DNA from 3 places in the Nocardia sp. NPDC057353 genome. Region 3 is predicted to be linked to each of the others. Evidence: riboswitches for the same ligand, from Rfam matches in the RefSeq annotation. Region 3 holds a riboswitch; each other region holds the start of a gene.

The links. A riboswitch is a leader RNA that binds a small molecule or an ion and turns the genes downstream of it on or off. The one in region 3 is predicted to bind S-adenosylmethionine.
Positions count from the first base shown of each region.
Region 1: linked by a shared signal. The riboswitch ahead of ACFUUZ_RS12990 (aminotransferase class V-fold PLP-dependent enzyme) and the one ahead of ACFUUZ_RS23675 (bifunctional o-acetylhomoserine/o-acetylserine sulfhydrylase) in region 3 are both predicted to bind S-adenosylmethionine.
Region 2: linked by a shared signal. The riboswitch ahead of ACFUUZ_RS16610 (rhodanese-like domain-containing protein) and the one ahead of ACFUUZ_RS23675 (bifunctional o-acetylhomoserine/o-acetylserine sulfhydrylase) in region 3 are both predicted to bind S-adenosylmethionine.

Region 1 covers NZ_JBHVAK010000020.1:29,263-39,470, reverse strand. The annotation lists gene ACFUUZ_RS12995 (Pls/PosA family non-ribosomal peptide synthetase) at 1-1,732, opposite strand, end outside; SAM riboswitch class IV at 1,998-2,111, shown strand; gene ACFUUZ_RS12990 (aminotransferase class V-fold PLP-dependent enzyme) at 2,156-3,472, shown strand; gene ACFUUZ_RS12985 (flavin reductase family protein) at 3,573-4,037, opposite strand; gene ACFUUZ_RS12980 (YbaK/EbsC family protein) at 4,109-4,585, opposite strand; gene ACFUUZ_RS12975 (2-oxo-4-hydroxy-4-carboxy-5-ureidoimidazoline decarboxylase) at 4,670-4,990, opposite strand; gene ACFUUZ_RS12970 (crotonase/enoyl-CoA hydratase family protein) at 5,111-5,932, shown strand; gene ACFUUZ_RS12965 (hypothetical protein) at 6,046-6,294, shown strand; gene ACFUUZ_RS12960 (inorganic diphosphatase) at 6,386-6,877, opposite strand; gene dacB (D-alanyl-D-alanine carboxypeptidase/D-alanyl-D-alanine-endopeptidase) at 7,023-8,480, shown strand; gene ACFUUZ_RS12950 (zinc-dependent metalloprotease) at 8,493-9,590, shown strand; gene tilS (tRNA lysidine(34) synthetase TilS) at 9,853-10,208, shown strand, end outside.
Region 2 covers NZ_JBHVAK010000028.1:16,960-27,167, forward strand. The annotation lists gene ACFUUZ_RS16585 (SAM-dependent methyltransferase) at 1-321, shown strand, start outside; gene fgd (glucose-6-phosphate dehydrogenase (coenzyme-F420)) at 400-1,410, shown strand; gene ACFUUZ_RS16595 (MarR family winged helix-turn-helix transcriptional regulator) at 1,407-1,850, opposite strand; gene ACFUUZ_RS16600 (DJ-1/PfpI family protein) at 1,847-2,476, opposite strand; gene ACFUUZ_RS16605 (O-succinylhomoserine sulfhydrylase) at 2,517-3,731, opposite strand; gene ACFUUZ_RS16610 (rhodanese-like domain-containing protein) at 3,728-4,144, opposite strand; SAM riboswitch class IV at 4,160-4,276, opposite strand; gene ACFUUZ_RS16615 (hypothetical protein) at 4,343-4,777, opposite strand; gene ACFUUZ_RS16620 (FAD-dependent oxidoreductase) at 5,015-6,406, shown strand; gene ACFUUZ_RS16625 (amidohydrolase family protein) at 6,478-7,353, shown strand; gene ACFUUZ_RS16630 (DUF456 domain-containing protein) at 7,386-7,868, opposite strand; gene ACFUUZ_RS16635 (hypothetical protein) at 7,929-8,201, shown strand; gene ACFUUZ_RS16640 (DNA-binding protein) at 8,198-8,617, shown strand; gene ACFUUZ_RS16645 (CaiB/BaiF CoA transferase family protein) at 8,709-9,806, shown strand; gene ACFUUZ_RS16650 (hypothetical protein) at 9,857-10,208, shown strand, end outside.
Region 3 covers NZ_JBHVAK010000051.1:19,173-29,380, forward strand. The annotation lists gene ACFUUZ_RS23655 (helix-turn-helix domain-containing protein) at 1-651, shown strand, start outside; gene ACFUUZ_RS23660 (VOC family protein) at 795-1,151, shown strand; gene ACFUUZ_RS23665 (DUF3017 domain-containing protein) at 1,226-1,471, shown strand; gene ACFUUZ_RS23670 (homoserine O-acetyltransferase) at 1,468-2,595, opposite strand; gene ACFUUZ_RS23675 (bifunctional o-acetylhomoserine/o-acetylserine sulfhydrylase) at 2,592-3,908, opposite strand; SAM riboswitch class IV at 3,923-4,033, opposite strand; gene ACFUUZ_RS23680 (NADP-dependent isocitrate dehydrogenase) at 4,435-5,652, shown strand; gene ACFUUZ_RS23685 (MFS transporter) at 5,788-7,002, shown strand; gene ACFUUZ_RS23690 (TetR/AcrR family transcriptional regulator) at 7,152-7,784, shown strand; gene ACFUUZ_RS23695 (acyl-CoA dehydrogenase family protein) at 7,878-9,110, shown strand; gene ACFUUZ_RS23700 (SDR family oxidoreductase) at 9,122-9,961, shown strand; gene ACFUUZ_RS23705 (alpha/beta fold hydrolase) at 9,962-10,208, opposite strand, start outside.

The DNA of each region.
Region 1 (10,208 bases), on a different contig from region 3:
CGACCGTGGGGTAGCGCTCGCGTAACGCGGTGACCAGCTGCGCGGCCGCCAGCGAGCCGCCGCCGAGGTCGAAGAAGTCGGCGTCGGGGCCGGTGATCTCGGCGCCGAGGATGGAGTCCCAGATCCCGGCGATCCAGAGCGCGGTGCCGGTGAGCTCGTTCTCCGGGTCGTCCTCGGCGGCGTTCGGCAGCGGCCAGGGCAGGGCATTGCGGTCGACCTTGCCCGAGGTCCTGGTCGGCATGTCCTCGACGATCGCGAGCCGCGGCACCAGCGGCGCGGGCAGCTGCTCGGCCAGCGTGGCGCGGGCGGCGCGCAGGTCGTAGTCGGTGTCCGGGCCGGTCAGGTAGCCGATCAGGATCTTGTTGCCCGCCTTGGTGGTGCGGATCGCCGCCGCGGCGCCGGTGACGCCGGGCAGGTGCTGCAGGGCATTGTCGATCTCGCCGAGCTCGATGCGCCTGCCGCCGAGCTTGATCTGGTCGTCGGCGCGGCCGAGGAAGACCAGCCCTTCGCGCTCGTTGCGCACCAGGTCGCCGCTGCGGTAGGCGCGGTCCCAGCCGAGCGTTGGCAGCGGGGCGTACTTCTCCGCGTCCTTGGCGGGGTCCAGGTAGCGGGCCAGGCCGACGCCGCCGATCACCAGCTCGCCGGTCTCGCCCTCGGGCACCGGGTTGCCGTCGGCGTTCACCACCACCAGGTCCCAGCCGTTCAGCGGCAGCCCGATGCGGACCGGCGGCTCGCCGGTCAGCCGGGCGGCGCAGGCGACGACGGTGGCCTCGGTGGGGCCGTAGGTGTTCCAGACCTCGCGGTCGCTGTCGCGGGCCAGCCGCTCGGCCAGCTCCGGCGGCACCGCCTCGCCGCCGAAGATGAGCAGCCGGACGCCGTCCAGCGCCTCCGCGGGCCAGGTGGCGGCGAGCGTCGGCACGGTGGAGACAACGGTGATGCCGCGCCGCATGAGCCACGGCCCCAGGTCGGCGCCGGTGCGCACCAGGTCGCGCGGGGCCGGGACCAGGCAGGCGCCGTTGCGCCAGGCCAGCCACATCTCCTCGCAGGAGGCGTCGAAGGCGACCGAGAGGCCGGCGAGCACCCGGTCGCCGGGGGCGATGGGCTCGTCCGGCAGGAAGAGCTCGGCCTCGGCGTCGACGAAGGCGGCGGCATTGCGGTGCGTCACCGCGACGCCCTTGGGGGTGCCGGTCGAACCGGAGGTGAAGATGATCCAGGCGTCGTCGTCCGGGGTGGGCAGCGATGCCCAGTCGGCGTCGTCGGCGGGCGCGGCATCCCGGGTGCCGGGTCGGATGCCGTCGGCGGTGACGATGGCGGCCACCTTCGCCTCGCCGAAGACCAGCTGGGCGCGCTCCTCGGGGTCGTCGGCGTCCACCGGGACGTAGGCCGCGCCGCAGTAGAGCACCGCCAGGATGGTGACGTACAGCTCGCGATTGCCGGACGGTAGCCGAATGCCGACGCGGTCGCCGCGGCGCACCCCGGCCTCGGCGAGCCGGTTCATCGCCGCTTCGATCTCGACCACCAGTTCCAGGTAGCTGAGGACCGTGTCGCCGTCATCGATGGCGGCGGCGTCCGGGAATTCCTGGGCGGTAGCGGTGACGATGTCGACGAGTGTGCGCTGCGGTGCGGCGAGCGCGCCGCGGCGCAGCGGGTCGGGGAGCGTGGCCGTTCCGGGTGGCGCCGAGCCGGGGGCAGTGGGGTCGAGATCCGCCGGATGGAGCTGTGGTCGGACCATGACGTCCCCACCACCTTTCATCGAGTGCCCACACTTCCCGCTCGTTCTGCCATGTCCGGGTTACCAGCGGGCGAACCCGGTGGCGACCGGTTGTCCACGCTACTCGGCCGGACGCGTATTTGCGCAGGTCGAGCGGGTGCGTCGCTGTTCACCCCGCGTTCACCCCGCGCCTTCCGGCTGGTGGGGACCGCGCCACGGCGGGGGAGTGATCTTCGCCGGAGCGGTGCTTGACAACCGCGGTCCGGCTTTGTCACGCTCTTCGGCAGGTCATGAGTGCCAGCGTTCAGCCCCGGCTTGCTGGTCGGCAACCCTCCTCCGCGGTGGGGTGCTCCGGGTGACGACCGGGCCGCCGTCCGACCGGACGCGGCAAGCGCGGACTCGACACCTCTCTCGTTGCGGGTCCCCGACCGTTGGGATGACGTGATGACCGCTGTTCTCGAACCGACCTGTGCCCCGCTCGCGGCGACCTCGGGCGACGACCTCGTGGTCCCGCTGGTGCAGGGCGGCGCCGTCGGCTACGCGAACTTCGACTACGCCGCGAGCGCTCCGGCGCTCGCCGCGGTGACCGAGCGGGTCTCGGCGCTGCTGCCGTACTACGCCAGCGTGCACCGCGGGGCGGGGTACGCCTCGCGGGTCTCCACCGAGTGCTACGAGAGCGCGCGCGGCACCGTCGGCGCGTTCTTCGACGCCGAGGACGACCAGGTGGTCGTCTTCACCCGCGGCACCACCGACTCGCTGAACCTGCTGGCGGGCTGCGTGCCCGGCGACACCGTGGTGCTCGACATCGAGCACCACGCCAACTTCCTGCCCTGGCTCGCGGGCGGGCGCCGGGTGGTGACCGCGGCCGACACCGTCGCCGAGACGCTGCGCAGGCTGGTCGCCGAGCTCTGCTGCAAGCCCGCGGCGCTGCTCGCCGTGACCGGCGCCTCCAATGTCACCGGGGAGCTGCTTCCGCTGCGCGAGCTGGCCGAGATCGCGCACCGGTGCGGGGCGCGGCTGCTGGTCGATGCCGCGCAGCTCGCGCCGCACCGCCGGATCTCGCTGCGCGAGACCGGGATCGACTACCTGGTGTGCTCCGGGCACAAGCTGTACGCGCCGTTCGGGGCCGGGGTGCTGGTCGGGCGGCGGGACTGGTTGGACGCGGCGCCGCCGTACCTGGCCGGGGGTGGTGCCGTTCGCGCCGTCTCGGTGACGGAGACCGAGTGGGCTCCCGCGCCGCAGCGGCACGAGGGCGGGTCGCCGAATGTGCTCGGGGCGGCGGCGGTGGCCGCGGCCTGCGACGCGCTGGCCGGGATTCCGGAGGAGCGGTTCGTGGCGCACGAGCGGGCGCTGACCGAGCGGTTGCGGGACGGGCTTGCCGGGGTGCCCGGGGTTTCCCAGCCGCGGATCTTCAGTGACAGCGGGGAGGGGGTGGGGATCGTGGCGTTCACGGTGGACGGGTTCGCGCCGGGGCACGTGGCCGCGTACCTCTCCGCGGAGCACGGGATCGGGGTGCGGGACGGGCGGTTCTGCGCGCACCCGCTGCTCGAGCGGCTCGGTCTGCCCGCCGCGCTGCGGGCCAGCGTCGGGGTGGGGACGACTGTGGAGCATGTGGACCGGTTGATCTCCGCGCTGCACACGCTGGTGCGCGGGGAGTCGGCGTGGTCCTACGCCGCCGAGGGCGGGGCCTGGAGCCCGGTCCCCGAGACCCGCCCCCTCGGCGCCGATGCCTTCGGCGCCGCGCCCTGCGCCGGGTTCTGACCCCGGCATCGGGGCCGTAAGCGGCCGCCTCGACTCGGTTGCGCCCGAGTCGGAGGAGGGCCGGGCCGGCCGGACCATCGCCGTGGTCCGGCCTGCCATCTCAGCCGAGTTCGGTGGGCTGGTGGTAGCGGCCGTCGTAGTAGAGGAGCGGCGCCGCGGGCGCGGATTCCTGCGTTTCGTCGTGCACCCGGGTGACGAGCCCGGCGACGAAGGTGTGGTCCCCGATGTCGAACCGCTGGTGCACCTCGGCCCGCAACCAGAGCGGGGTCCCGTGCAGCACCGGCTCCCCGGACTCCAACTCGGCCCAGAGCGCCGGATCGGCGAACCGCTCCGCCGCGCTGCGCGAGAACCGCTGCGCCAACTCCCGCTGGTGCGCCCCGAGGAAGTGGATCACCACCGACTCGGCGGCGAGCAGCGCCGCCAGGCTGGACGAGGTGTGCGCGATGTTGAACGACACCAGCGGCGGGTCGAGGGAGAGCGAGGCGAACGAGGTGGCGGTGAAGCCGACCGGGCCGTGCGCGGCCCGCAGCGTCACGATGGTGACGCCCGCCGGGTAGTGCCGCATGGAGGCGCGGTACTGGTCGGCGGTGATGCCGTCGGAACGTGGTGCACTCACAGCAACGAACGTACGCGTGCTCAGCTCATATCGACCGGTTGTCCGGCGGTGATCCGCACCAGTTCGGTGAACGAGGTGCGGAACAGCGTGCCTGGGTGCCCGCCCGCCGCCCACAGCTGCGGGTGCCCGGCGAGCGCGGTGTCCACCCAGGTGGAGAGGTTCGTCGGGTGCCCGAGCGGCGCCACCCCGCCCGCGGGCTGTCCGGTGACCTCCCTGGTCAGCGCCTCGGGCGCCGGGGCGAGGGTGCCCTCCAGCCGCGCCGCGGTGCGTTCCAGGTGCACCGGGCGCGCGCCGCCGACGAGCAGCAGCACCGGCTCGTCGTCGAGCAGGTAGACCAGCGCTTCGACGATGGCGCCGGGGTCGACGCCGAGTGCGCGCGCGGCGTCCTCGGCGGTGTCGATGGGTTCGGGGCGGGTCAGGATCACGCCGTGGTGCCCCCGGGAGATCAGGGTGTCGGAGACCCGGACCGCGCCCGGCGGCAGACTCGACTTGCGCATGCGACCAGGGTAGGGCCGCAACCCCGCTCGGGGGTCGCGGTTCGATCGCCCCGCAGTCTCGATGCGGCAGAGCGGGTCTCGCGCTCAGTACTCGGGGTAGCCGCCCTCGGGGCCGAGCATCCGCTCGACCCGCGCGGAGACGATCTTGGCGAGCGTCTCGACGGTGCGGTCCCCGCAGGCCTCGTGCACGACGGTGTCGAAGGTCCGCTCCAGGTCGCCGGGGGAGAGCGCGAGCAGCTCCAACTCGACGGCATTGTGCAGGTCGTCATGGTCGCGGTAGGGGCGCCCCGCGCTGATCCGCGCCGCCCAGGTGACGCAGCAGCAGCACTCGAAGAGCGCGTGCACCGCGCGGGCGTTCGGCATGGCGTTGAAGCGGTCGAGCCCGATTCCCTGATGCATCAGCATGGCGACCTCCGAGGGGCGAGATGACCATCATCGGCTCCGCCGCACCGCCGAGACCAGCATCGGAGCCCGGAATTTGCACAAGCTTTACAAGCCGCGGCACCGCCTCGATACGCTGTACAAATGACTGATTGGCAGGCCTTCACGGTCGAGACGAAGGACCAGGTCGCCCAGGTGACGCTCACCGGGCCGGGCAAGGGCAACGCCATGGGCCCGGATTTCTGGCGCGAACTCCCGGAGATCTTCGCCGGGCTCTCCGCCGACCCCGAGGTCCGCGCGATCGTGCTGACCGGCTCCGGCAAGCACTTCTCCTACGGCCTCGACCTGGCCGCGATGTCCGGCTCGTTCGGCCCGCTCATGGCCGACCGCGCGCTGGCCGCGCCGCGCACCACCTTCCTGAACGAGATCCGGGTGCTGCAGGCGTCGATCACCGCGGTCGCGGAGTGCGTCAAGCCGGTGATCGCCGCGGTCTCCGGCTGGTGCATCGGCGGCGGGCTCGACCTGATCGCCGCCGCCGACATCCGCTACGCCAGCGCCGAGGCGAAGTTCAGCCTGCGCGAGGCGAAGGTGGCGATCGTGGCCGACGTCGGCTCGCTGCAGCGGCTGCCCGCGGTGATCTCCGAGGGGCACCTGCGTGAGCTCGCCTTCACCGGCAAGGACATCGACGCCGCGCGCGCGGAGCGGATCGGCCTGGTCAACGAGGTCTTCGAGGACCAGGAGGCGGTGCTGGCAGCGGCGCACGCGCTGGCCCGCGAGATCGCCGCCAACCCGCCGCTGGTGGTGCAGGGCGTCAAGGACGTGCTGAACGAGCGGCTCACCGCCGAGGTGGCGGCCGGGCTGCGCTACGTCTCCGCGTGGAACGCCGCGTTCCTGCCGTCGGACGACCTGACCGAGGCGATCACGGCGGTCTTCGAGAAGCGGCCGCCGCGCTTCGAGGGTCGGTAGAAGCTCGCCCCAGGGGTGGGTGTCACCACCCCTAGGGGTGGCTGTACCAGGGGTTTTCCGCTCGTAATGTTCCTGTCGACAGAGCAAGACGAAGTACCGACAGGAGCAACGAAATGCGGATCAAGTCCTTCGCCATGGCCGGCCTGCTGGCTGCCGCCGCCGTCGCCGGGGTGTCGACGGCGGCGACCGCCTCCGCCGCGCCCGAGTACCGCACGGTCGAGACCATCTGGGTCGGCACCTACTCCACCTACGCCGCCTGCTCCGCCGACGGCGAGTACGGCCCGGCGCACCCGGACTGGAAGTACTACGAGTGCGTCCTGAACTACGACGGCGAGTGGGATCTGTACTACTCCACCTGGTGACCAGGCCGGCCTCCCCCTCCACCGGCCAGGCACCGCAACGAAGAGCGGGAAGTCCGAATCCATCGGACTTCCCGCTCTTCGCGTCGCGGGGTCAGTGCCCGCCGCTGTCCTGCAACCGCTTCAGCGAGGCCTGCACCTCGGCCTCGGCCTCGGCGCGGCCGACCCACTCCGAGCCCTTGACGAACTTGCCCGGCTCCAGGTCCTTGTAGCGCTCGAAGAAGTGCTTGATCGCGGCCAGCTCGAACTCCGGCACGTCCTGCAGGTCCTGGATGTGCTCCCAGCGCGGGTCGCCCGCGGGCACCGCGAGGATCTTGTCGTCGCCGCCCGCCTCGTCGGTCATCCGGTACATGGCGACCGCCCGCGCCTCCACGATCACCCCGGGGAAGACCGACTCGGGCAGCAGCACCAGCGCGTCCAGCGGGTCGCCGTCCTCACCGAGGGTGTTCTCGATGAACCCGTAGTCGGCCGGGTACGCCATGGAGGTGTAGAGGTAGCGATCCAGCTTCACCCGGCCGGACTCGTGGTCCACCTCGTACTTGTTCCGGGAACCCTTGGGAATCTCGATGGTGACGTCGAACTCCACGCCATCTCCTTCATCGGTCGTGCGGAGTCTGCCGACTGCGCCAGGTTGTACTGAGGAACGATTGCGCAACGAGGATAGTGTGGGCGTCGAGCACTCGGGTGCGGGAGGCGGCCGCGCGGGCGGCCGGAGGAGGAGCGGCGGACACGTGACGGGTGGGAACAGCAGGAACACCGGCGATCTGGCCGCGCGGCGCCGCCGCCGCACCCGGCTCTGGGTGGGGTTGGCGCTGGCGGTTCTGGTCTCGATGGTGGCCTCGGTGGCGCTGATCGTGCAGCCGTGGAGCCCGGAGTTCCAGCACGGCGGGCTGACCGTCGCGGCGCCGCCCGCGCCGGTGGCGGTGGACCCGCAGGTCGACCCCGCGCCCTCGAACGCCACCGCCCCCAGCGCGAGCGGCATCCGGGCGGCGCTCGCCGGGGTGGTCGCCAACCCGGACCTCGGCGCCTTCTCCGGCCAGGTCACCGACGCGGACAGCGGGGCGGTGCTGTGGAGCGGCGGCCAGGACACCCCGATGATCCCGTCCTCCACGCTCAAGGTGCTGACCACCGCGGCGGCGCTGCTCGCGCTGCCCGCCGACAGCCGGGTGACGACGCAGGTGGTCGCGGGCGCCGCGCCGAACGAGGCGGTGCTGGTGGCCGCGGGCGACCCGACCATCACCGCGCGGCCGGACGGCAAGGGCTACTACCCGGGCGCGGCCAAGCTCGCCGACCTCGCCGCCGGGCTGCAGGGCCGCGGCATCGACACCATCGTGGTCGACACCTCGAGCTACACCGGCCCCACCATGGCCAAGGGCTGGGAGGCGGCCGACATCCCCGGCGGCTCGATCGCGCCGCTGGAGCCGGTGATGATCGACGGCGGCAGGCTCGACCCGTTGGTCGAGTACGCGCCGCGCAGCACCACCCCCGCGCTCGACGCAGGCCGTCAACTCGCCACCCAGCTCGGCCTCGACCCCGGCAAGGTCGAGCTCGGCACCGCGGCGCCCGGCGCGGCCGAGCTGGCGAGCGTGCGCTCGGCGCCGCTGCGCGACCGGCTCAGGCAGCTCATGGTGTGGTCGGACAATGTGCTGGCCGAGACGGTCGGCCGGGAGGTGGCCGCCGCGCGCGGGCTGCCGCAGAGCTTCGACGGCGCGGCCGACGCGGTGCGCGCCGTGCTCACCGAGGCGGGGTTCGACCTGACCGGGGTGAGCATGCACGACAGCAGCGGGCTCTCGGTGGACGACCGGGTGCCCGCCCGGGTGCTCGCCGCCGTGCTCACCGCCGCCGCCGAGCCGACCGGCGCCGCCGCGGTGCAGCCTGCCGGGACGAGCGCCAGGCCGGAGCGCGGCGCGCGGTCCGCGACGCTGGCGCCGCTGCTCGACACGCTGCCGGTCGCCGGGGCCACCGGGTCGCTGGCGAGCCGGTACACCGGCGGCGATCCGGCGGGCGCCGGGTGGATCCGGGCCAAGACCGGAACTCTCTCGGTCGCCAGCGCGTTGGTCGGGTATGTGCTCGATCGCGATGGGCGCGTGCTGACGTTCGCGCTGATGTCGAACGACCGGCCACCGGAGGTGAGCAGGCCCGCACTCGACGCCATCGCAGGCACACTGCGCAACTGTGGCTGCTCCTGACGGGTGGGTGAGATGAGCGAAGGATCCAACGGGGCCGACGTCGGCCTGGTCGAGGCGGAGCCGCGGCGCTCCGCGCTGACCGGGACGGTGGACTGGCGGCTCGCCGCCCGCACCGGCGGCGCGCTGGTGCCCGCCGGGCCGCGCACCTCCCGGTACTCGGCCCAGCAGGTGGTCAGCGAGCTGGCCGAGGCCTCGCGGCGGGCCGAGGGGCCGGTGCGCGAGGTCAGCATGCTGCTCGATGACCGGCCAGTGCCCGCGGCGAGGATCGTGGACCGGCCGGGGTGGATCTCCGCCGCCGCTGCCTCGATGGCCCAGCTCACTGACGGGCCCGACGGCGCCGCCGACCCGGGCCGGTTCGCGGGCAAGCCAGCGGGGGTGCAGGCGGGCGCCATGCTCGCGCTGCTCTCCACCGCGATCCTCGGCCAGTACGACCCGTTCACCGGGGAGGACGGCACGCTGCTGCTGGTCGCGCCGAACATCATGGCGGTGGAGCGCGCGCTGCGGGTCTCGCCGAGCGACTTCCGGCTCTGGGTCTGCCTGCACGAGGTGACGCACCGGGTGCAGTTCTCCTCGGCGCCCTGGCTGGCCGGGTACATGCGGAGCAATGTCGAGCTGCTCGGCGCGGCCGCCGACGAGCCGCCGAGCGAGCTGATCGGCAGGCTGCTCGCCGAGGTGCGGCGCAGGCGCGGCGGCGCGGGCGCGGACGATCCGAACAACCAGGGCGTGATCGGGCTGCTGCGCGCCGCGCAGGCGCCGGAGCAGCGGGCGGCGCTGGACCGGCTGCTCGTCCTCGGCACCCTGCTCGAGGGGCACGCGGACCACGTCATGGACGCGGTCGGCCCCGCCGTCGTGCCGAGCGTGGAGCAGATCCGCGCCGCCTTCGACAAGCGCCGCAAGCGCGCGGTGAACCCGGTGCAGCGGGTGCTGCGCGCGCTGCTCGGCGTGGACGCCAAGCTGGCGCAGTACGTGCGCGGGAAGAAGTTCGTCGACGAGGTGGTCGCGACCGTCGGCACCGCCCGCTTCAACGCCGTCTGGACCGACGAGAGCACGCTGCCGCTGCCCGACGAGATCGATGAGCCGGGGCGCTGGATCGCCCGTGTGCTCGGGTAGGGGGGGTTCCTCCGGGCCTCCGGCCCGGACCCCGGCCGACCCGGTCGGCGGCGGTGCGCCGAGTGAACTCGGTGGCGACCCGCGCGATGCCGGTGGTGCGCCGAGCGGTCTGGGGGGCGACCCGAGCGGTCCCGGCGCGCGTGGTGTCGTGCGATCCGGCCTGGACAGTGGTGATGCGCCCGTCCGGGGCCGTGTTGCGCCCGGGCGCCTGCCTCTTCCGGGGACCTGGGCTGCCGGCGTGCCACGTGCCGCTACCCCCCTCTTGCCGGAGACCGAGGCCGCCCTGGTCGTGCGGCGTGCGGTGCGCGCGTGGCTGGCCGCGTACGCGGCGCCGGACGCCGAACTGGCCGTCGCCCTCTCGGGTGGCGCGGATTCGCTGGCGCTGACGGCCGCGGCCGTCGCCGAGGCGGGGGCGGTGCATGCGCTGGTGGTCGATCACCGGTTGCAGCCGGGATCGGCGCGGATCGCGCAGGCCGCGGCCGAGGCGGCGGCGGAGCTCGGGTGCGCGTCGGCCACCGTGCTGCCCGTCGAGGTGACCGGCCCCGGTGGGCTCGAAGCCGCAGCGCGGGCCGCGCGCTACGCCGCGCTGGACGGGGCCCGCGCCGGGCGGCAGGTCCT
Region 2 (10,208 bases), on a different contig from region 3:
ATGCCGGAGGGCTGGCAGCGCTGGCTGGACTGGCAGTACGCGGTGAACCCGGAGAACGCCGTCGAGATCGCCGCCCTCGAGGCCGACCGCGGCGCCCACCTCGGCTACGTGCGCGCGGTCGCTCGTCGCCGCACCGACGTCGAACCGGACCCGCCCATCACCGCCGTCCCCGCGGAATACACGCGGCACCCGCTGCTGCGCGACCCCGCAGTCGGCACGCCGCTCGACCTCGCGCCCGGCGCGCTGCCGAACCCAGCGCCCGGCGCACCGCGCAACCCCGCGCCCGGCGCGCTGCCCGACCCCGCGCCCGGCACCGGGTAACCCCGCTCCTCTATGGTCGATGCAGGCGGGCGCCCGGCACGAAGTGCCCGCGGCAACGTGGCGACAGGAGTGGCGCACATGGCAGACCTCAAGCTCGGGTACAAGGCCTCGGCGGAGCAGTTCGGACCGCGGGAACTGGTGGAGATCGCCGTCCTCGCCGAGGAGCACGGCCTCGACAGCGCGACCGTCAGCGATCACTTCCAGCCCTGGCGGCACAAGGGCGGCCACGCCCCCTTCTCGCTGGCCTGGATGGCCGCGGTCGGCGAACGCACCAAGCGGATCCAGCTCGGCACCTCGGTGCTCACCCCCACCTTCCGCTACAACCCCGCGGTGATCGCCCAGGCCTTCGCCACCATGGGCGTGCTCTACCCGGGCCGGGTCATGCTCGGCGTCGGCACCGGCGAGGCGCTGAACGAGATCGCCACCGGCTACAAGGGCGAGTGGCCCGAGTTCAAGGAGCGCTTCGCCCGCCTGCGCGAGTCGGTCGCGCTCATGCGCGCGCTCTGGACCGGTGACCGGGTCGACTACGACGGCGAGTACTACCACACCGTCGGCGCCTCCATCTACGACGTCCCCGAGGGCGGCATCCCCGTCTACATCGCCGCGGGCGGCCCGGTCGTGGCCAGGTACGCGGGCCGCGCGGGCGACGGGTTCATCTGCACCTCGGGCAAGGGCATGGAGCTCTACACCGACAAGCTGCTGCCCGCCGTCGCCGAGGGCGCGGCCAAGGCCGAGCGCGACCTCGACCCCATCGACAAGATGATCGAGATCAAGATCTCCTACGACACCGATCCCGAACTGGCGCTGGAGAACACCCGCTTCTGGGCCCCGCTCTCGCTCACCCCCGAGCAGAAGCACTCCATCACCGACCCGATCGAGATGGAGGCCGCCGCCGACGCGCTGCCGATCGAGCAGATCGCCAAGCGCTGGATCGTGGCCAGCGACCCCGACGAGGCCGTCGAGCAGATCAAGCCCTACCTCGACGCGGGCCTGAACCACCTGGTCTTCCACGCCCCCGGCCACGACCAGCGCCGCTTCCTCGACCTCTTCCAGCGCGACCTCGCGCCGCGGCTGCGCAAGCTGGGCTAGGAATCCAGCTCCAGCCGGTCCATCGTCGCCGCGAGTTCGGTGAGCGCGGCGACGATCTCGGCGAACCGCTCGGCACCGAGCTCAGCGGCGAGCCGGTGCGCCACCTGCGCGTGCTGCGGGTCGATCCGGCGCACCGCCGCCAGGCCTTCGTCGGTGACGGCGACCAGTTTGGCGCGGCGGTGCGCCGGGTTCTCCCGGTACTCGGCGAGCCCCTTCTCGACCAGCAGGTCGGCGATGCGCTGCACGCTCTGCCTGGTGATCCCCATGGCCCTGGCGATGCCCGCGACGGGGAGCGGTTCGCGCAGCACCGCGCCGAGCACCTGCCACCAGGCGGCGGTGAGCCCGGCGGGGGCGGCGAGCTTCTCGGCGACCGCGAGGAAGCGGCCGTTCAGCGCGAACGAGGTGATGGCGGCGGTGCTGAAGAGTTCCTGCTCGGTCACGCGCCGTGCTCCGCGAGCACCGCGTACGCGCTCGGGTCGCGCTCGGCGAAGAGCCGGAACCAGGCGTCCAGCACCTGCGGCTCGTAGACGTCGAGCACCGCGAAGAGCTGGTGCGCGAAGTGGAAGGGCGCCAGCGAGGTCGCGGTGACGACATTGCCGTCGGTGACCGCCGGCTCGTCGCGGTAGCGCGCGGCGCCCGCGTAGCCGCTGGACGCCAGGTAGCCGGGGTCGTTGCTGGTGTGCGCCCTGGTATCGAGCAGCCCGGCCTTGGCGAGCCCGAAGGTAGCGCCGCAGATGGCCGCGACCGGCCGCCCGGCGTCGAGGAACCCGCGGGCCAGCTCGGCGAAGGCCGCCAACTCGTCGCCCTGATCCCAGAGCGCGGCCCCGGGCAGGATGAGCGCGGCCGCCCGGTCGAGGTCGACCGCGCTCAGATCGACGTCGGGCAGGATGCGCATGCCGCCGCCGGTGGTCACCGGCTCGGTGCCGCGACCGACCGTGCGCACCACGAGCGAGCCGGGTTCGCGCTGCAGCTCGGGGTTGTTGAGGTACGCGATGGCGGCCCCGACCTCCCAGTCGGCCAGGGTGTCGTAGACCGCCGTGTACACGATGCGAGGTTCCGAAGTCATGACAGCATCCTGTCAAACATGACAGGATGCTGTCAATAGCTCAGCCGAGCGCGTGGTCCAGGTCCGCGATCAGGTCCTCGACATCCTCCAGGCCGACCGAGATGCGAACGACGCCGTCGGTGAGCCCGATCCCGGCCCGCCCCTCCGCGCCCATGGCCCGGTGCGTGGTGGTGGCCGGGTGCGTGATCAGCGTCTTGGCGTCGCCGAGGTTGTTCGAGATGTCGATGACGCGCAGCCGGTTCAGCACCTCGAAGGCGCGCTTCTTGCCCTCGCCGTCGGGGGCGGCCAACTCGAAGGTAACCACCGTGCCGCCGCCGCTCATCTGGGTGGTGGCCAGCTCGTGCTGCGGGTGCGACTCCAGGAAGGGGTAGCGCACCCAGCCCACCGCCGGGTGGCCCTCCAGGAAGCGGGCGACCTCGAGCGCCGCCGCGGTGGAGTGCCGAACGCGCAGCGGCATGGTCTCCAACCCCTTGAGCAGAGTCCAGGCGTTGAACGGGCTGAGCGCGGGGCCGGTGTGCCGCATGAGCGTCTTCACCGGGCCGTCGATGTACTCGCGCTCGCCCAGGATGGCGCCGCCGAGCACCCGGCCCTGGCCGTCGATGTGCTTGGTGCCGGAGTAGACCACCACGTCGGCGCCGAGCTCCAGGCTGCGCTGCAGCAGCGGGGTGGCGAAGACATTGTCCAGCACCACCTTCGCGCCCGCGGCGTGCGCGAGCTCGCTGACCCGCCGCACGTCCACCAGGTTCTGCATGGGGTTGGCCGGGGTCTCGAAGAAGACCGCCTGGGTCGGCACCGAGAGCGCCTGCTCCCACTGGTCCAGGTCCTCACCGTCGACGAAGACCGTCTGCACGCCCCAGCGCGGCAGGATCTCGTTCGCCACCACGAAGCAGGAGCCGAAGAGGCTGCGCGCGGCGACCAGCCGGTCACCGGCCTTCAGCAGCGCGCCGAGCGCGGTGAAGACCGCCGCCATGCCGCTGGCGGTGGCGAAGCACGCCTCGGCGCCGTCGATCAGCCGCATCCGCTCCTCGAAGACGGCGACCGTCGGGTTGCCGTAGCGGGAGTAGACGAAGTGCTCGACATCGCCGGTGAAGGCGGCCTCGGCCGCCTCGGCGCTCTCGTAGACGAAGCCCGAGGTGAGGTAGAGCGCCTCGGAGGTCTCCTCGAAGCCGGAGCGGCGCAGCCCGCCGCGCACGCCGAGCGTGGCCGGGCCGACGTTCTCCGGCAGCGGCCGGTCGAAGGCGCCGCCGGTGATCACGACTGCCGCCAGGGCAGGCCGTCGGCGCGCCAACCGGCGGAGCCGCGGTGGCCCGCGCCGTCGATCGGGCCCTCGAAGCCGTCGATCACGTTGTAGGAGGGGGCGATTCCGGCGCCGGTCGCCAGCCCGGCGGCGTTCGCCGAGCGCTGGCCGGAGCGACACAGGAACACCACCGGCGCCTCCGGGTCACGCCCGTCGAGCGCGCGCTGCAGCTGCTCCAGGAAGGCCGGGTTGGGCGAGCCGGTGCCGTCCACCCACTCGATCAGCGCGGTCGGGCGCTCCAGCTCGGTGGTGTCCGGCACGCCGACGAAGCGCCACTCGGCCTCGGTGCGCACGTCGACCAGCACGGCGGACGGATTGTCGCGCAACAGCTCCCACGCCTGCTTGGGGGTGATGTCACCGGCATAACTCATGTCGAACCTCCTGTGAATCCACGCTTGCCGCATGGGAACGCCGCATACGGCCAGGTCGTCACCCGGAGCACCCCGCCGCGGAGGAGGGTTGCCGACCAGCCGAGCCGGGGCTTGACGCTGGTTCTCATGACCTTGCGAACCGAGATTGCCCCGGCGCGGCGGCCGCTGTCAACACGAGTTTCCCCGCGTCCGGGCGCGTCATCCGCAGACCAGCCAGCGGTCGCCGTCCCTGGTCAGGGTCCAGGTCGCGGTGGCCTCCCTGCCGTTCACCCGGGTGGTCACCGTGATCCGGCCACGGTCGCCCTCGACCACCGGGTTCGCCAGTGCCCCGACCTCGATCTCGGTGCGCGTCTCCGGCCCGCCGAGCTGCTCGGCCAGCGGCGAGGCGGCCTCGTCGAAGCCATCGCAGGCGGTGCCGGGCGGGGGGACCGCGTCGGTGCGGCCGCGGGCATCCGCGTAGTTGCGCACCGCGGCCGACATCTTGTCCGCCTCTGTGACATTTTTCTCAACCGGCGACAGCACCCCGGCGAGCACGATCCCCACCAGGACCAGCACCGCGACCACCCCGGCCGCCACGAACGGGACGATCGAGCGGACTTCCGGCTCCGGATCGTTGGGCTGCTGCTCGCTCATCCCTCGATGATCACCGATGACCTGGGCCGTCGGCGCACCGGCCCCGGCAGGATACGCGCTGCCCACCCGGGTCGCGGCCCGCGTGGAGCAGGGCCGATAGAATGGGAGCTTGCGACTCGTGCCGGAGCCGCCTTCCGATGCTCCGGAGAGAATCGGAGCGCGGTCCCGTACCGATCTCAGGTTAGCCTGGGCTAAGTAGACGCCAGATGAACGTATCGACCGAAGGTGCGCGTGAACATGACCGAACAGAGTGAGGCGGCTCGGCCGCTCCGCATTGCGATCGTGGGTGCAGGCCCGGCCGGGATCTATGCCGCCGACGCGCTGATGAAGTCCGACGCGGACGTCTCCATCGATCTCTACGAGCGGATGCCCGCGCCGTTCGGGCTGATCCGCTACGGCGTCGCGCCCGACCACCCGCGCATCAAGGGCATCATCACCGCGCTGCACAAGGTGCTGGACAAGGAGCAGGTGCGGCTGCTCGGCAATATCGACTACGGCACCGACATCACCCTGGACGACCTGCGCCGCTTCTACGACGCCGTCATCTTCTCCACCGGCGCCAACGCCGACCGCGCGCTCACCATCCCCGGCATCGACCTGGACGGCTCCTACGGCGCCGCCGACTTCGTCTCCTGGTACGACGGCCACCCCGATGTCCCGCGCACCTGGCCGCTGGAGGCCGAGAAGGTCGCGGTGCTCGGCGTCGGCAACGTCGCGCTGGACATCGCCCGCGTGCTCGCCAAGACCGGCGACGAGCTGCTGCCGACCGAGATCCCGCCGAACGTCTACGAGGGGCTCAAGCAGAACAAGGCCGTCGAGGTGCACGTCTTCGGCCGCCGCGGCCCCGCGCAGGCCAAGTTCACCCCGCTGGAGCTGCGCGAGCTTGACCACTCGCCGACCATCGAGGTCATCGTCGACCCCGAGGACATCGACTACGACGAGGGCTCCGAGGCCGCGCGCCGCCACTCCAAGCAGGTCGACATGGTCGCCAACACGCTCGAGCAGTGGGCCATCCGCGACCAGGGCAACCGGCCGCACAAGCTCTTCCTGCACTTCTTCGAGGCGCCGACCGAGGTGGTCGGCGACGCCGACGGCAAGGTCGTCGGGCTGCGCACCGAGCGCACCCAGCTGGACGGCACCGGCAACGTCAAGGGCACCGGCGAGTACCGCGACTGGGAGGTGCAGGCCGTGTACCGCGCGGTGGGGTACCTGTCGCAGAACATCACCCAGCTGCCCTTCGACGACCAGGCGGGCACCGTGCCGAACGAGGCGGGCCGCGTCCTGATCGACGAGAACGCCGACGGCAAGGCCCGCTACCTGCCCGGCACCTACGTGACCGGCTGGATCAAGCGCGGCCCGGTCGGGCTGATCGGCCACACCAAGGGCGATGCCAACGAGACCGTCGCCTGCCTGCTGGACGACAGCAAGGACTTCCCGCGCGCCGAGAACCCCCACCCCGAGGCCGTGATCGAGTTCCTCGAGGGCAAGGGCGTGCCCTACACCACCTGGCAGGGCTGGTACCGCCTGGACGCGCACGAGCGCTCGCTGGGCGAGCCCGAGGGCCGCGAGCGGGTCAAGGTCGTGGAGCGCGAGGACATGCTGCGCGCCAGCGAGCCGAACAAGGTCTAGCGCGCGTCGCCTGCCGGAACGTAGGAGTCCGGCAGGCGACAGCCGCACCCACCTCGAGGCATTCTGTACACGTGTTCGATGCCCACGTCCACATCTTCGACCCGCGGTTCCCGCTGGCCGAGAACGAGGGACACCTGCCCTCCGCCTACACCGTCGCCGATTACCGAAAGCGCATGCGGCGCTTCGACATCAGCGGCGGCGCCGTGGTCAGCGGGTCGTTCCAGGGAACCGACCAGAGCTACCTGAAGGCCGCGCTCGCCGAGCTCGGCACCGGGTGGGTCGGGGTTACCCGGCTTGACCTGGACGCCTCCGACGAGGAGATCCAGGAGCTGAACAAGATCGGCGTGCGGGCGCTGCGCTTCAACCTGAAGCGCGCGGCGGGCGACATCACCCAGCTCACCCAGCAGGCGGTGCGCGCGCACGACATCGCGGGCTGGCACGTCGAGCTCTACATCGACGGCTCGATGCTCGCCTCGCTGCAGCCCGTCGTCACCAAGCTGCCCGCGCTCTCCGTCGACCACCTCGGCATGTCCGCCGAAGCCGTGCCGTACCTGCTCGACCTGGTCGACCGCGGCGCCCGCGTGAAGGCCACCGGCTTCGGCCGCGTCCAGATGCGCGTCCCCGACACCCTGCGCCGCATCCACGCCGTGAACCCGCAGGCCCTCATGTTCGGCACCGACCTGCCTGGCACCCGCGCGGGCCGCCCCTTCCGCGACTCCGACGTCGACCTGCTCTGCGACGTCGTCGGCACCGACATGCACGCGGTCCTGGAGAACAACGCCCGCGCCTTCTACAAACTCCCCGCCCGGCACCGCCCCGCGGGCTCCGACCCCCGCCCCGGCCGCTGGCGCGCCGCCCCCGAGGACCCGCCCACCCTGCCGCTGCGCCGCGACCAGCTCCCCCGGCTCGACCCCAACGCCACACTCCCGCTACCGGTGATCGAGTAACCGGCTCCCCGATCACCGATCGGGTGGCCGCGTCAGGCCACGACCGCCCCGATCAGCCACACCCCGGTAGCGAGCAGCGCCCCGAACAGCTCGATCAGAATCGACAGCCCGACGCCCTTCAGCGCGTGCCCGGTCGACCTGCGCGCCTGCTCCCCGTCCGGCAGCCGCTGCAGCTCCGACAGGTAGACGCCGAGCACGAACCCCAGCACCAGCCCGATCACCGGCACCACGAAGAACCCGACGATGCCGAGCACCGCCCCGATCAGCAACGTCCGGTTCGGCACCCCGGCCGCCTTGATGTTCTTCCCCGGCCACGTGTACTTCACGACCCCCGAGATCACCAGCAGCACACCGGCTATCGCCAGGATCGTCCACGCCGTCGCCCCGCCGGTCAGGAACGCCCAGACGGCGATCGCGCCGAAGATCAGGATCACGCCCGGCAGGATCGGCACGATGATGCCGATCAGGCCGACCAGGATCACCAGGCCGACAAGGACCTCGCCCCATACGCTCACGGACGCATTGTCGCCGATGTCCGGGTCGAACGCAGTACCTACCGGAGTATGGTAATAAGTATGGCCACGAGGAAGATCACCGTCACCATCCCGGAGGAGCTCCTGGAAGAGGTCCGCACGGAGATCGCCGAACGCGGCCTTTCGGCATACATCACCGAAGCGGTTCGCGCGCAACGGGATCGCGACCTCATCGGCGAGCTGGCGGACTGGCTGGAGCAGGAACACGGAGCCGTCACCGCCGAGGAAGCCGCGGTAGCCGACCGCGAACTCGACGACCTGCACGCCGAGCACCTGCGCCGCCGGGCAGCCCATGGCGGCCAGGGCGCCGCGTGACCCCCGCCCGCCGACCACAGGCGGTACCGCAGACCTTCGTCCTCGACAGCGAAGCACTGGCTCTGGCCGTCCGCGGCGACCGCGCCATGCTGGCCCGGCTGACCAATGCGCGCGAAGGCCGCGTCGACGTCATCACCTCCCCGATGACGCTCATCGAGGCGCACGACCCGCGCACCCCGTCGGCACGGTGGAACTGGGTGGTCTCCCGCATGCGGGTCGCCACGATCGGCAAGGACGAGGCGCGGGCCGCACGCGAACTGCTCGGCGCCGCCGGGCTGCACGGGCACAAGTACGCGATCGACGCCGCGCTGGCGGTGGTGGCGATCAACCAGCCGGGTTTCGTCACCGTCCTCACCTCGGACGTCGATGACCTGGAGCGGCTGCTGCCGCCAACGGTGCTCGTCCGGAAGGTGTGACCGCACCACCCCGACAGGGGCGCATAGACCTCCAACCCCTTGTTGTCCTACTGTCAATACGCACAGCTGCGACGACGAACCGAGGTAGGGCGTGAGCACAGAAACCACCGGCAAGCAGGGCCCGCTCGCGGGCATCAAGGTCATCGAACTGGCCGGGATCGGCCCCGGCCCGCACGCGGCACTGCTGCTCGCCGACCTCGGCGCCGACGTGGTGCGCGTGCAGCGCCCCAATCAGCTGCCCGGGCACATGGAGCGCCCGCAGTGGCGCGGCCGCACCATCGTGGAGGCCAACCTCAAGGACCCGGCCGATATCGCGAAGGTGCTCGACCTGGTCGAGAAGGCCGACGTGCTGATCGAAGGCTTCCGCCCCGGAGTCACCGAGCGCATGGGCCTCGGCCCGGACGAGGTCCTGGCCCGCAACCCGCGCCTGGTCTACGGCCGGATGACCGGCTGGGGCCAGCACGGCCCGCTCGCCGACCGCGCCGGCCACGACATCAACTACATCTCCATCACCGGCGTGCTGCACGCCATCGGCCGCAAGGGCGAGCGCCCGGTGCCGCCGCTGAACCTGGCCGGCGACTTCGGCGGCGGCTCGATGTACCTGGTCTTCGGCATCCTGGCCGCGCTGGTCGAGCGGCAGAGCTCGGGCAAGGGCCAGGTCATCGACGCGGCCATGGTGGACGGCGCGATCTCGCTCTCACACATGATGTGGGGCATGCGCGGCGTCGGGCTCTGGTCCGAGGAGCGCGGCACCAACCTGCTCGACACCGGCATGGCGTTCTACGACACCTACGAGACCTCCGACGGCAAGTACATGGCCGTCGGCGCCATCGAGCCGCAGTTCTACGCCGAGCTGCTGAAGGGCCTGGAGATCGACCCCGCCGGCCTCCCGCACCAGATCGACCCGAACGCGCAGGACGAGCTGCGGAAGCTCTTCACCGAGAAGTTCAAGACCAAGACCAGAGACGAGTGGGCCGCGGTCTTCGAGGGCACCGACGCCTGCACCAGCCCGGTGCTCACCTTCACCGAGGCCGAGCAGAACCCGCACCTGGTGGCGCGGAACAGCCTGGTCGACATCGACGGCGTGGTGCAGCACGCACCCGCCCCGCGCTTCTCCCGGACCCCGCCCGAGGTGCCGAGCGCGCCGCCCACCGAGGCGACGCCGATCGACAAGGTCTGGGCGGACTAGATTTCCCCGGTGGCGCAGAGTTGTCCGCGCCACCGGTTATTGTTCCCGCTGTGGCACAGGCGAATACGTACGCGCTCTACGCGTCGGGCAATTTCATCCAGGAGACCGAGTTGGATCGGCTCGGCGAGTGGATCGCACCGGATGTCCTCAGCGGGAAGCTGATCTTCGAGAATCCGTTCCTGGTGTTCCACGACGATCTCGCGCTGCGGGTCGATGCGAGCACGAGCTGGTTCCTCGTGGACGGTGAGTATGTCCTGGGTCGCGATCTCACCGCGCCGAACGGCGACTGGCGCGTCGGGTACCTGCACCTCGTCACCGACGGGACCGAGGCGGATGCGCTGCGGTGGATCGAGGAGATCGAAGAGGGGGCCGAACTCGATCGGCTCGAGGAGGCTCCCGGGC
Region 3 (10,208 bases):
GAGTTCGCGGATCCGCTGGTGGTGACCGATGTGGCGGAGCCGGGGGTGGCGCGGAGCCTGCGGGCATTCGCGGCGGGGCCGAGCCTGGGGCCGACGCGAACCGAGCACGCGGGGGTGCAGCACTGTGTGCAGGTGCGGTTGCCGCCGCTCGGGTTGTATCGGGTGGCGGGGGATGTGTCCGAGCTGGCCGATCGGGCGGTCGGACTGCCCGATCTGTTAGGCCGGGCCGGCCGGGAACTGCCGGAAAGGCTGGCGGCGCAGGGGGATCCGGCGAGCAGGTTCGCGCTGCTCGACGCGCTGTTCGGGCGGGCCGCGGTGGGCGGACCGGAGCCGGATCCCGAGGTCGCGTACGCCTGGCGCACGCTGCGGCGGACCGGGGGGACGGCGGGGATCGGCGCGATCCTGGCCGAGATCGGCTGGAGCAGGGCCCGACTGGCGCGCCGCTTCCGGGCCCAGGTCGGGCTCACGCCGAAGGCGGCGGCCAGGGTGATCCGTTTCGAGCGCGCCGCCGCGCTGCTCCGCGCGCCGGACCCGCGGCCGCTCAGCGCCGTCGCGCTCGCCTGCGGCTACGCCGACCAGGCACATTTCACCCGCGACTTCCGCGAGTTCGCCGGCCGCCCGCCGAGCGCATGGGCCGCTGGTCAGGGCTGAGATCGCGTCGCCGCGGCGGCCACGAGCCGAACCGCCCCCCGGCCGGGGCTGCGGTCGGCGCCACGCGCGAACATTCCTTCAAGACCGGAGCACCTCCGCGAACCTAGGGTCGGGGCGAACCACCGAAACGGAGGGAACCGACCATGACCGGTGAACCGAGCTTCTTCGAGATCGGCGTCCCGGACGCCACCCGCGCCCGCACCTTCTACGAACAACTCCTCGGCTGGAAGTCCCACGAGACGAAACCCGGCGGCCCGGCCTGGCTGGAAACGGGCGGCGTCCGCGGCGGCGTCCACGACGGCGACGAGGACCGCTGGATCGGCATCTTCTTCCGCGTCGACGACATCGAGGCCGCGACGCGAAGGGTCCGCGACCTCGGCGGCGAGGCCGACGACCCCGGCCCGGAGACGGAGGGCTTCGGCCGCTTCGCCTTCTGCCGAGACGACCAGGGCGTGCGATTCGGGCTGCACCAGCCCGGTCTGCCACAATCGCAGGCGTGACAGACCCGACCGTGGCGCGGCGCGAATCCGGAGGCGGCAGCTGGGGCGCGCAGTTCCTGCGCTGTCACCTGCCGATGGTGATCGTGGTGCTGGTCGTGCTGGTGGCGATCGTCTTCGTCGCCTCCGATCGCTGGCGCCGCGGCGCCTTCATCTTCGGCAGCGCGGCGCTGCTGGCCGCGGTGTTCCGGCTGTGCCTGCCGACGGTGCGGGTGGGGCTGCTCGCGGTGCGCGGCAAGCCGTTCGACGTGGCGGCGCTGAGCCTGCTCGGCAGCACCATCGTCTTCCTCGCCGCCACGATCAACACCCTCGGCGTCGGTTAGCGGTTCGCCCTGGCCAGCGCCGCGGTGCGGGCCAGCAGCGCGGCGATCTGGTCGGCCTCGGTGAGGAAGCCGTCGTGGCCGTCCCTGGAGTGGATGACGTCCAGTTCCGCGCAGCCGGGCAGCAGCTCGGCGAGTTCGCGCTGGGTGCGCAGCGGGTAGAGCCGGTCCGAGTCGACCCCGGCGACCACGCACGGCACCGGAGTCGACCCCAGCGCCGCCGCGACCCCGCCGCGGCCGCGGCCGACGTCGTGCCGGTTCATGGCCTCGGAGAGCAGCACGTAGGTGGCGGCGTCGAACCGGGCGACCAGCTTCTCGGCCTGGTGCTCCAGGTAGCTCTGCACCGCGTACCGGCCGCCGTCCCACGGGTCCTCGCCCGCCTGCGGCAGGTTCTCGAAGCGGTGGTCGAGCTCGGCCTCGGTGCGGTAGCTGAGGTGCGCCACCCGGCGGGCGACGGCGAGGCCGGTGACCGGGGCGCTGCCGGTGCCGTGGTAGTCGCCGCCCTGCCAGGCCGGGTCGCCGACGATGGCGGCGATCTGGGTGGTCTGGGTGCCGATCTGGTCGGCGGTGGCGCGCGCGCCGACGGCGAGGACCAGCGCCGCGGCCACCCGCTCGGGGTGGCCGACCATCCACTCCAGCACCCGCATGCCGCCCATGGAGCCGCCGACCGCGGCGGCCAGCCGCTCGATGCCGAGCAGGTCGGCGAGCGCGATCTCGGCGCTCACCTGGTCACGGATGGAGATGTCGGGGAAGCGGCTGCCCCAGGGCTTGCCGTCCGGAGCGGGGGCGGCGGGGCCGGTGCTGCCCTTGCAGCCGCCGAGCACGTTGGTGGCGATCACGCACCACTCGTCGGTGTCCAGCGGGGCGCCGGGCCCGACCATGCCTTCCCACCAGCCGGGCGCCGGGTTGTCGGGGGCGCTCGCGACGTGCGCGTCGCCGGTGAGCGCGTGCTCGACCAGGATCACGTTGTCCATGGCGGGGGAGAGCTCGCCCCAGCGCTGCACGGCCAGCCGCACATCGGGGACGACGGCGCCGTTCTCCAGTTTGACGTCGCCGACCGCGAGCACGCCGGACGTCCCGTCCGGCGGCGGTAGCAGGGCGGTGCCCGGTTCGATGCCCACGGTCACGACGCCGCGTCGAAGCCCGCGCGCAGGTCGGCCAGGATGTCCTGCAGCCCCTCGATGCCGACGGCCAGCCGGACCAGCCCCGGCGTGACGCCGGAGCTCGCCTGCTCGTCGGGGGTGAGCTGGGAGTGCGTGGTGGAGGCCGGGTGGATCACCAGCGAGCGCACGTCGCCGATATTGGCGACGTGGCTGTGCAGCGTCAGCGCGTCGACGAACTTCTTGCCCGCCTCGACGCCGCCCTTCAGCTCGAAGGCGATCACCGCGCCCGCGCCCTTCGGCGTGAGCTGCTGCGCGCGCTCGTACCAGGGCGAGGTGGGCAGCCCGGCGTAGGCGACCGAGGTGACCGCCGGGTGCGTGGCGAGGAACTCGGCGACCGCCTGCGCGTTCTGCACGTGCCGCTCCATGCGCAGGCTCAGCGTCTCGATGCCCTGGCTGATCAGGAAGGCGTTGAACGGCGAGACGGCGGAGCCGAGGTCGCGCAGCAGCTGCACCCGCGCCTTGAGCGCGAAGGCGGGCGCGCCCAGGTCGGCGAAGATCGCGCCGTGGTAGCTGGGGTCGGGAGTGGTGAAGCCGGGGAAGCGGTCCTCGCCGGATTCGGTCTTCCCGCGCCAGTCGAAGGTGCCGCCGTCCACGATCGCGCCCGCGATGGCGGCGCCGTGGCCGCCCAGGTACTTGGTGGCCGAGTGCACCACGATGTCGGCGCCGTGCTCCAGCGGCCGCAGCAGGTAGGGGGTCGCGACCGTGTTGTCCACGATCAGCGGGACGCCCGCGGCGTGCGCGACGGCGGAGATGCCGGGCAGGTCGAGGATGGCGCTGCTCGGGTTGGCGATGGTCTCGCCGTAGCAGGCCTTGGTGTTCGGCCGGACGGCGGCGCGCCACTGCTCCAGGTCGTCCGGGTCGTCCACGAAGGAGACCGCGATGCCCAGCTTGGGCAGGGTGTAGTGGAAGAGGTTGTAGGTGCCGCCGTAGAGGTGCGGGCTGGAGACGATGTGGTCGCCCGCGTTCGCCACGTTCAGGACGGCGAAGGTCTCGGCGGCCTGCCCGGAGGCGACGACCAGCGCCGCGACGCCGCCTTCGAGGGCCGCGATCCGCTGCTCCACCACGTCCTGAGTGGGGTTCATGATCCGGGTGTAGATGTTGCCCGGCTCGGCGAGGCCGAAGAGCGCCGCGGCGTGCGCGGTGTCCCGGAAGGTGTAGGAGGTGGTCTGGTAGATCGGCAGGGCGCGGGCGCTGGTGCTGCCGTCGGGGGCCTGACCCGCGTGGATCTGCTTGGTCTCGAAGGACCAGTTCGCGGTGGGGTCGGTCGTCTCGGTCACGTGTTACCTCCAGGAGAGCGCGCTTGCTCCCGGCCGTCGGGAGCCGGGTCGTCACCCGGAGCACCCCGCCGCTGCTGGAGGGTTGCCGGCCAGCGAGCCGGGGCTTGGCGCTGGCACTCATGACCTGTTCGACATCGTAACCGGACCGAGGTCTGCCGATCGAACCCGTGTGCGGAGTTATCCACAGGTAGCCGCTGTGAATGCGCTCACAGCTGCTTCCTGTGGACTCTGAGCGGGTGGGTGCTGCGCCCCGGCGGGCTCTCGTCGTAGGCTCGAACCGTGAGCAAGGGGCGTGTCCTCGGTCACGCCGGACCTACTCGCGGGTAACGAGCCGGGGTCCCCGAAAGGGCGACCCTCGCCGTGCAATGCGAGGTCGGGCAGCAGTACGCTTGTCTTGTTTGCACCACAGGGTCTCGCCGACCAAGCGGGACATAGACGTTGTCTGTTGGACAGCTGGGGTCCGCTCACAAGCGTGTTCGCCTGGCCGTGCAATGAGGGCACACACCCTAGGAGGACACGAAGATCCATGTCCAAGATCAAGGTTGAAGGCACCGTCGTAGAGCTCGACGGCGACGAGATGACGCGGATCATCTGGCAGTTCATCAAGGACAAGCTGATCCACCCGTACCTCGACGTGAACCTCGAGTACTACGACCTCGGCATCGAGTACCGCGACAAGACCGACGACCAGGTCACCGTGGACGCGGCCGAGGCGATCAAGCGGCACGGCGTCGGTGTCAAGTGCGCCACGATCACGCCGGACGAGGCGCGGGTCGAGGAGTTCGGGCTGAAGAAGATGTGGCGGTCGCCGAACGGCACCATCCGCAACATCCTCGGCGGCACGATCTTCCGCGCGCCGATCATCATCTCCAACGTCCCGCGGCTGGTGCCGGGCTGGACCAAGCCGATCATCATCGGCCGCCACGCCTTCGGCGACCAGTACCGCGCCACCGACTTCAAGGTGTTCGAGGCGGGCACCGTCACCCTCACCTTCACCCCGGAGGACGGCGGCGAGCCGATCGTGCACGAGGTCGTGAAGATGCCGGAGGACGGCGGCGTCGTCATGGGCATGTACAACTTCAAGAAGTCCATCGAGGATTTCGCGCGGGCCTCGTTCAACTACGGCCTGCAGCAGAACTACCCGGTCTACATGTCGACCAAGAACACCATCCTCAAGGCCTACGACGGCATGTTCAAGGACACCTTCCAGGAGGTGTTCGACGCCGAGTTCAAGAGCCAGTTCGACGCCGCCGGGCTCACCTACGAGCACCGGCTGATCGACGACATGGTCGCCTCCTCCATGAAGTGGGAGGGCGGCTACGTCTGGGCCTGCAAGAACTACGACGGCGACGTGCAGTCCGACACCGTCGCGCAGGGCTTCGGCTCGCTCGGGCTGATGACCTCGGTGCTGCTCACCCCGGACGGCAAGACCTGTGAGGCCGAGGCCGCGCACGGCACCGTGACCAGGCACTTCCGCCAGCACCAGCAGGGCAAGCCGACCTCGACGAACCCGATCGCGTCGATCTTCGCCTGGACCCGTGGGCTGGAGCACCGCGGCAAGCTGGACAACACCCCCGAGGTGATCGGCTTCGCGCAGACGCTGGAGGACGTCGTCATCAAGACCGTCGAGGGCGGGCAGATGACCAAGGACCTGGCGGCGCTGGTCGGCGGCGACCAGGGCTACCTCAGCACCGAGGAGTTCCTCGGCGCGCTCGACGCCAACCTGGCGCGCGCGCTGCGCTGATCCCGGCTTCGAGACCCCTGTTCCGCCGACTGCGGAGCGGGGGTCTCCGCGTATCCGCGCATGGCCCGGAGGGGGTGGCCGATCTCACCCCGGGATCGGGAACCCCGCCGCGGTACCGCGGGGTTGCACGGAAGCGTGACTTCTACCGCTACCGCCGTCGAGACTCCGCGCACCAGCTGGCACCTGCCCGCCGTGCTCGCCATGGCGCTCGGCGGGTTCGGGATCGGGACCACCGAGTTCGTCGCCATGGGGCTGCTGCCCGACATCGCGGGCGCGCTGCGGATCTCCGAGCCGACCGCGGGGCACGCGATCTCCGCCTACGCGCTCGGCGTCGTGATCGGGGCGCCGCTGATCGCGGCCGCCTTCGCCCGGGTGGCGCGGAAGAAGCTGCTGGTCGGGTTGATGGTGGCGTTCACCGTCGGCAACCTGGCGACGGTGCTCGCGCCGAGCTACGGCGCGCTGATCGCGGCGCGCTTCGTCGCCGGGCTGCCGCACGGCGCCTACTTCGGCGTCGCCTCGCTGGCCGCCGCGACGCTGGCGCCCGCCGGGCAGCGGGCAAAGGCGGTGGCGGCGGTGATGCTGGGGCTCAGCGTGGCCAATGTGGTCGGCGTGCCCGCCGCCACCTGGCTCGGCCAGGCCTTCGGCTGGCGTTCGGCGTTCGTGGTGGTCGCGGTGATCGGGCTCGCCACCGTCGCGGCGCTGCTGCGCTTCGTTCCGCCGCTGACCGGGATCGTCACCACCAACCCGCTCACCGAGCTGGGCGCGCTGCGCAGGCCGCAGGTGCTGCTCACGCTGGCGGTCGGGGCGATCGGCTTCGGCGGCATGTTCGCGGTGTACACCTACGTGGCCACCACGCTCACCGACGTGGCCGGGCTCGGTTCCGCGCTGGTGCCGCTGGTGCTCGCGCTCTTCGGCGTCGGGATGGTGATCGGCAATATCGCCGGTGGTTTCCTGGCCGATCGCGGGGTTGACCGCTCGATCTTCCTCGGCATGGGTGCCATGGTGGTGATCCTGGCCGGGTTCGTGGCGGCGGCGCACAACCCCGTCACCGCGGCGGTCGGCGCGCTGCTGGTCGGCGCCTCCGGCGCCGCGCTCGCCCCCGGGCTGCAGACCCGGCTCATGGATGTCGCCGCCGACGCCCAGACGCTCGCCGCCGCCCTCAACCACGCCGCGCTGAACATCGCCAATGCGGCCGGTGCCTGGTTAGGAGGCCTGGTGATCGCCGCAGGTTACGGCTACACCGCCCCCGCGGCGGTCGGCGCAGCCCTCGCCGTGACCGGCGTCGTCCTCTTCACGGTCACCGTCGCCCTGGCCAAGCGCAATCCCGCGGCCGCACCCGGCCTCTCGTAAGACGCTGCCCCGCTGTCCGCGCGCTGCGTCGCGCCGCTCGCGCTGCGTCGCGCCGCTCGCGCTGTACCGTGCTGCCCGCGCGCTGTGCCGCGCTGCCCGCGCGATTCGTGCGCCACCGGTCCCGCGCACCTCGCGCGTAGACTCCGCTGATGGCCAGCAGTGTGACCCGCGGCCGCCGCACCCAGCACGAGCGCAGCAGCGCCATGCGTGAGCGGCTGCTCGACGCCACCGTCGACTGCCTGGTCGAGTACGGCTACGCGGGCACCACAACGCCGCGCATCGCCGCCAGGGCCGGGGTGACCCGCGGTGCCCAGGTGCACCACTTCGGCGCCAAGGCGGACCTGGTGGTCGCCGCCGTCCGGCACCTGGCGCAGCGCCGCTCCGAGGTCGCGGTCCGCGAACTGGATCGCGCGACCACCAGCGCCGACCCGCTCGGTGTCGCGCTCGAACTGCTCTGGGAGACGCACCAGGGCCCGCTCTTCGCCGCCTCCGCCGAGCTCTGGATCGCGGGCCGCACCGACCCGGTGCTCGCCGCCGCGCTGCGCGAGGCCGAGCCGGTCATCGACGAGATGGTCCTGGCCACCATCGCGCACCTGCTCCCCGCCGACCGCGACGCCCGCCCGCTCCGTGACCTCCTCTACACCGCCATGGACGTGCTGCGCGGCATCCTGGTCGCCGACTTCGTCGGCACCGACCCGGGACGAGCCCGCCGCCGCTGGCTCCGCGCCGTCACCGAATTGCGCCGCACGCTGCCGGAACAGCCCCCCGGCGCGCCGCGCTGACACCGGTTCCAGCGATCTCGCCCGCCCCCGCAGGCCCGGCGGTATGGTCACTTTCATACAAGCGTGCACGCATGTGCGCCGGGAGGAACAACGATGTTCGAGTGGTCCGAGACCGACCTGATGATCCGCGACGCGGTGCGCGGTTTCGTGGACAAGGAGATCCGGCCCAAGCTGGACGAGCTGGAGAGCGGTGAGCTGCCGCCGTACCCGGTGATCCGGAAGCTCTTCGCCCAGTTCGGCATCGACGCCATGTCCGACGAGGCGGTGCGCAAGTCGCTGGCCAGGGAGCGGGCGGGCGAGAGCAGCGCGGGCGCGGGCGAGGAGAACTCGCAGGACTCCATGATGGCGGTGCTCATCTCCGAGCTCTCCGGCGTGAGCCTGGGCCTGGTCAGCGCGCTCGGCGTGAGCCTCGGGCTGGGTGCGGCCACCATCAGGGCGCGCGGCACGCTGGCGCAGAAGGAGCGCTGGCTCGCCGATCTCATGACCATGCGCAAGGTCGCCTCCTGGGCGATCACCGAGCCGGACTCCGGCTCGGACGCCTTCGGCGGCATGCAGACCACGGTCCGCCGCGACGGCGACGACTACATCCTCAACGGCCAGAAGACCTTCATCACCAACGGTCCGTACGCCGACGTGGTCATCGTCTACGCCAAGCTGGACGACGGCACCACCGCCAAGCGCGACCGCAAGGTCCTCACCTTCGTGCTCGACTCCGGCATGCCCGGCTTCACCCAGGGCAAGCCGTTCAAGAAGATGGGGCTGCACGCCTCGCCCACCGGCCAGCTCTTCTTCGACGACGTCCGGCTCGGGAAGGACCGGTTGCTCGGCGAGACCGAGGAGCACCACAGCGGTGACGGCAGGGAGAGCGCCCGCTCCAGCTTCACCGCCGAGCGCGTCGGGGTGGCGTTCCAGGCGCTCGGCATCATCGAGGAGTGCCTGCGGCTCTCGGTCGACTACGCCAAGTCGCGCACGCTCTGGGGCCAGGAGATCGGCCGCTTCCAGCTCATCCAGCTCAAGCTGGCGAAGATGGAGGTGGCCAGGATCAACGTGCGCAACATGGTCTTCAGCACCCTGGAGCGCGGCCGGGCCGGGAAGCCGCCGAGCCTGGCCGAGGCCTCGGCGATGAAGCTGTACGCCTCGGAGGCGGCGACCGACGTGGCGATGGACGCGATCCAGCTGTTCGGCGGCAACGGGTACATGCAGGAGTACCGGGTGGAGCAGCTGGCGCGGGACGCCAAGTCGCTGATGATCTACGCGGGCAGCAATGAAATCCAGGTCACCCACATCGCCAAGGGGTTGCTCGCCGACTCCGCCACCAAGCGCTGAGAGGAACCGAGATGGCTACCGCAACCACCATCGCGGGCAAGGTCGTCGTCATCACCGGCGGCGCGCGCGGCATCGGCTTCGCCACCGCCAAGCACCTGCGTGACCAGGGTGCCCAGGTGGCGATCGGCGATATCGACGAGCCGAAGGTCAAGGAGGCGGGCGCCGACCTCGGGCTCGAGGTCTACGGCAGACTCGACGTCACCGACCCGGATTCGTTCGCCGCCTTCCTCGACCAGGTGGAGCGGCAGCTCGGCCCGGTGGACGTGCTGGTCAACAATGCCGGGATCATGCCCGCGGGCCGCTTCGACGAAGAACCCGACCGGGTGAGCCGCCGGATCATGGACATCAACGTGCACGGCGTGATCGTCGGCAGCAAGCTCGCTACCCAGCGCATGGCGCCGCGCGGCCGCGGCCACGTCATCAATATCGCCTCGCTGGCGGGCGAGGCGCCGACGCCCGGGCTGGCCACCTACTGCGCCAGCAAGGCGGCGGTACTCGCGCTCACCGACACGCTGCGCGCCGAGTACCGCGAGCAGGGCGTCGAGTTCTCCGCGGTGCTGCCGACCTTCACCAATACCGAGCTGGTGGCGGGCACCGCGGGCGCCAAGGGCATGAAGAACGCCGAGCCCGAGGACATCGCGGCCGCGGTGGCCGGGCTGATCGGCAAGCCGAAGCGGCGGGTCGCGGTCACCAAGCTGGCCGGGGCGCTGGTCGCCTCGCAGTACTTCCTGCCGACGAAGGTCAGCGAGTACCTGGCGCACGCCTTCGGCCTGGAGAAGGTCTTCCTCGACGATGTCGACACCGCCGCGCGCAGCGCCTACGAGCGCCGCGCGCGGGGCGAGGACGAATAGCTACAGCGCGCGCAGCCGGCTCCGGCTGGCGTAGACGTGCTCGGCGATGAGTGTGGCGATCCGGTCCGGCGCCTCCAGCATGGGGACGTGGCCGACGCCGTTGACCAGGATGCGGTCCGCGGAGTCGGGGAGTTCGGCCAGGTAGCGGCGGGCGTAGACGCGGTTCGGGATCACCCGGTCGTACTCCGCGAGCAGCAGCCGCACCGGGGTGGTGAGCGTGGAGAGGTCGGGCTGGGCGGGGTGCCGC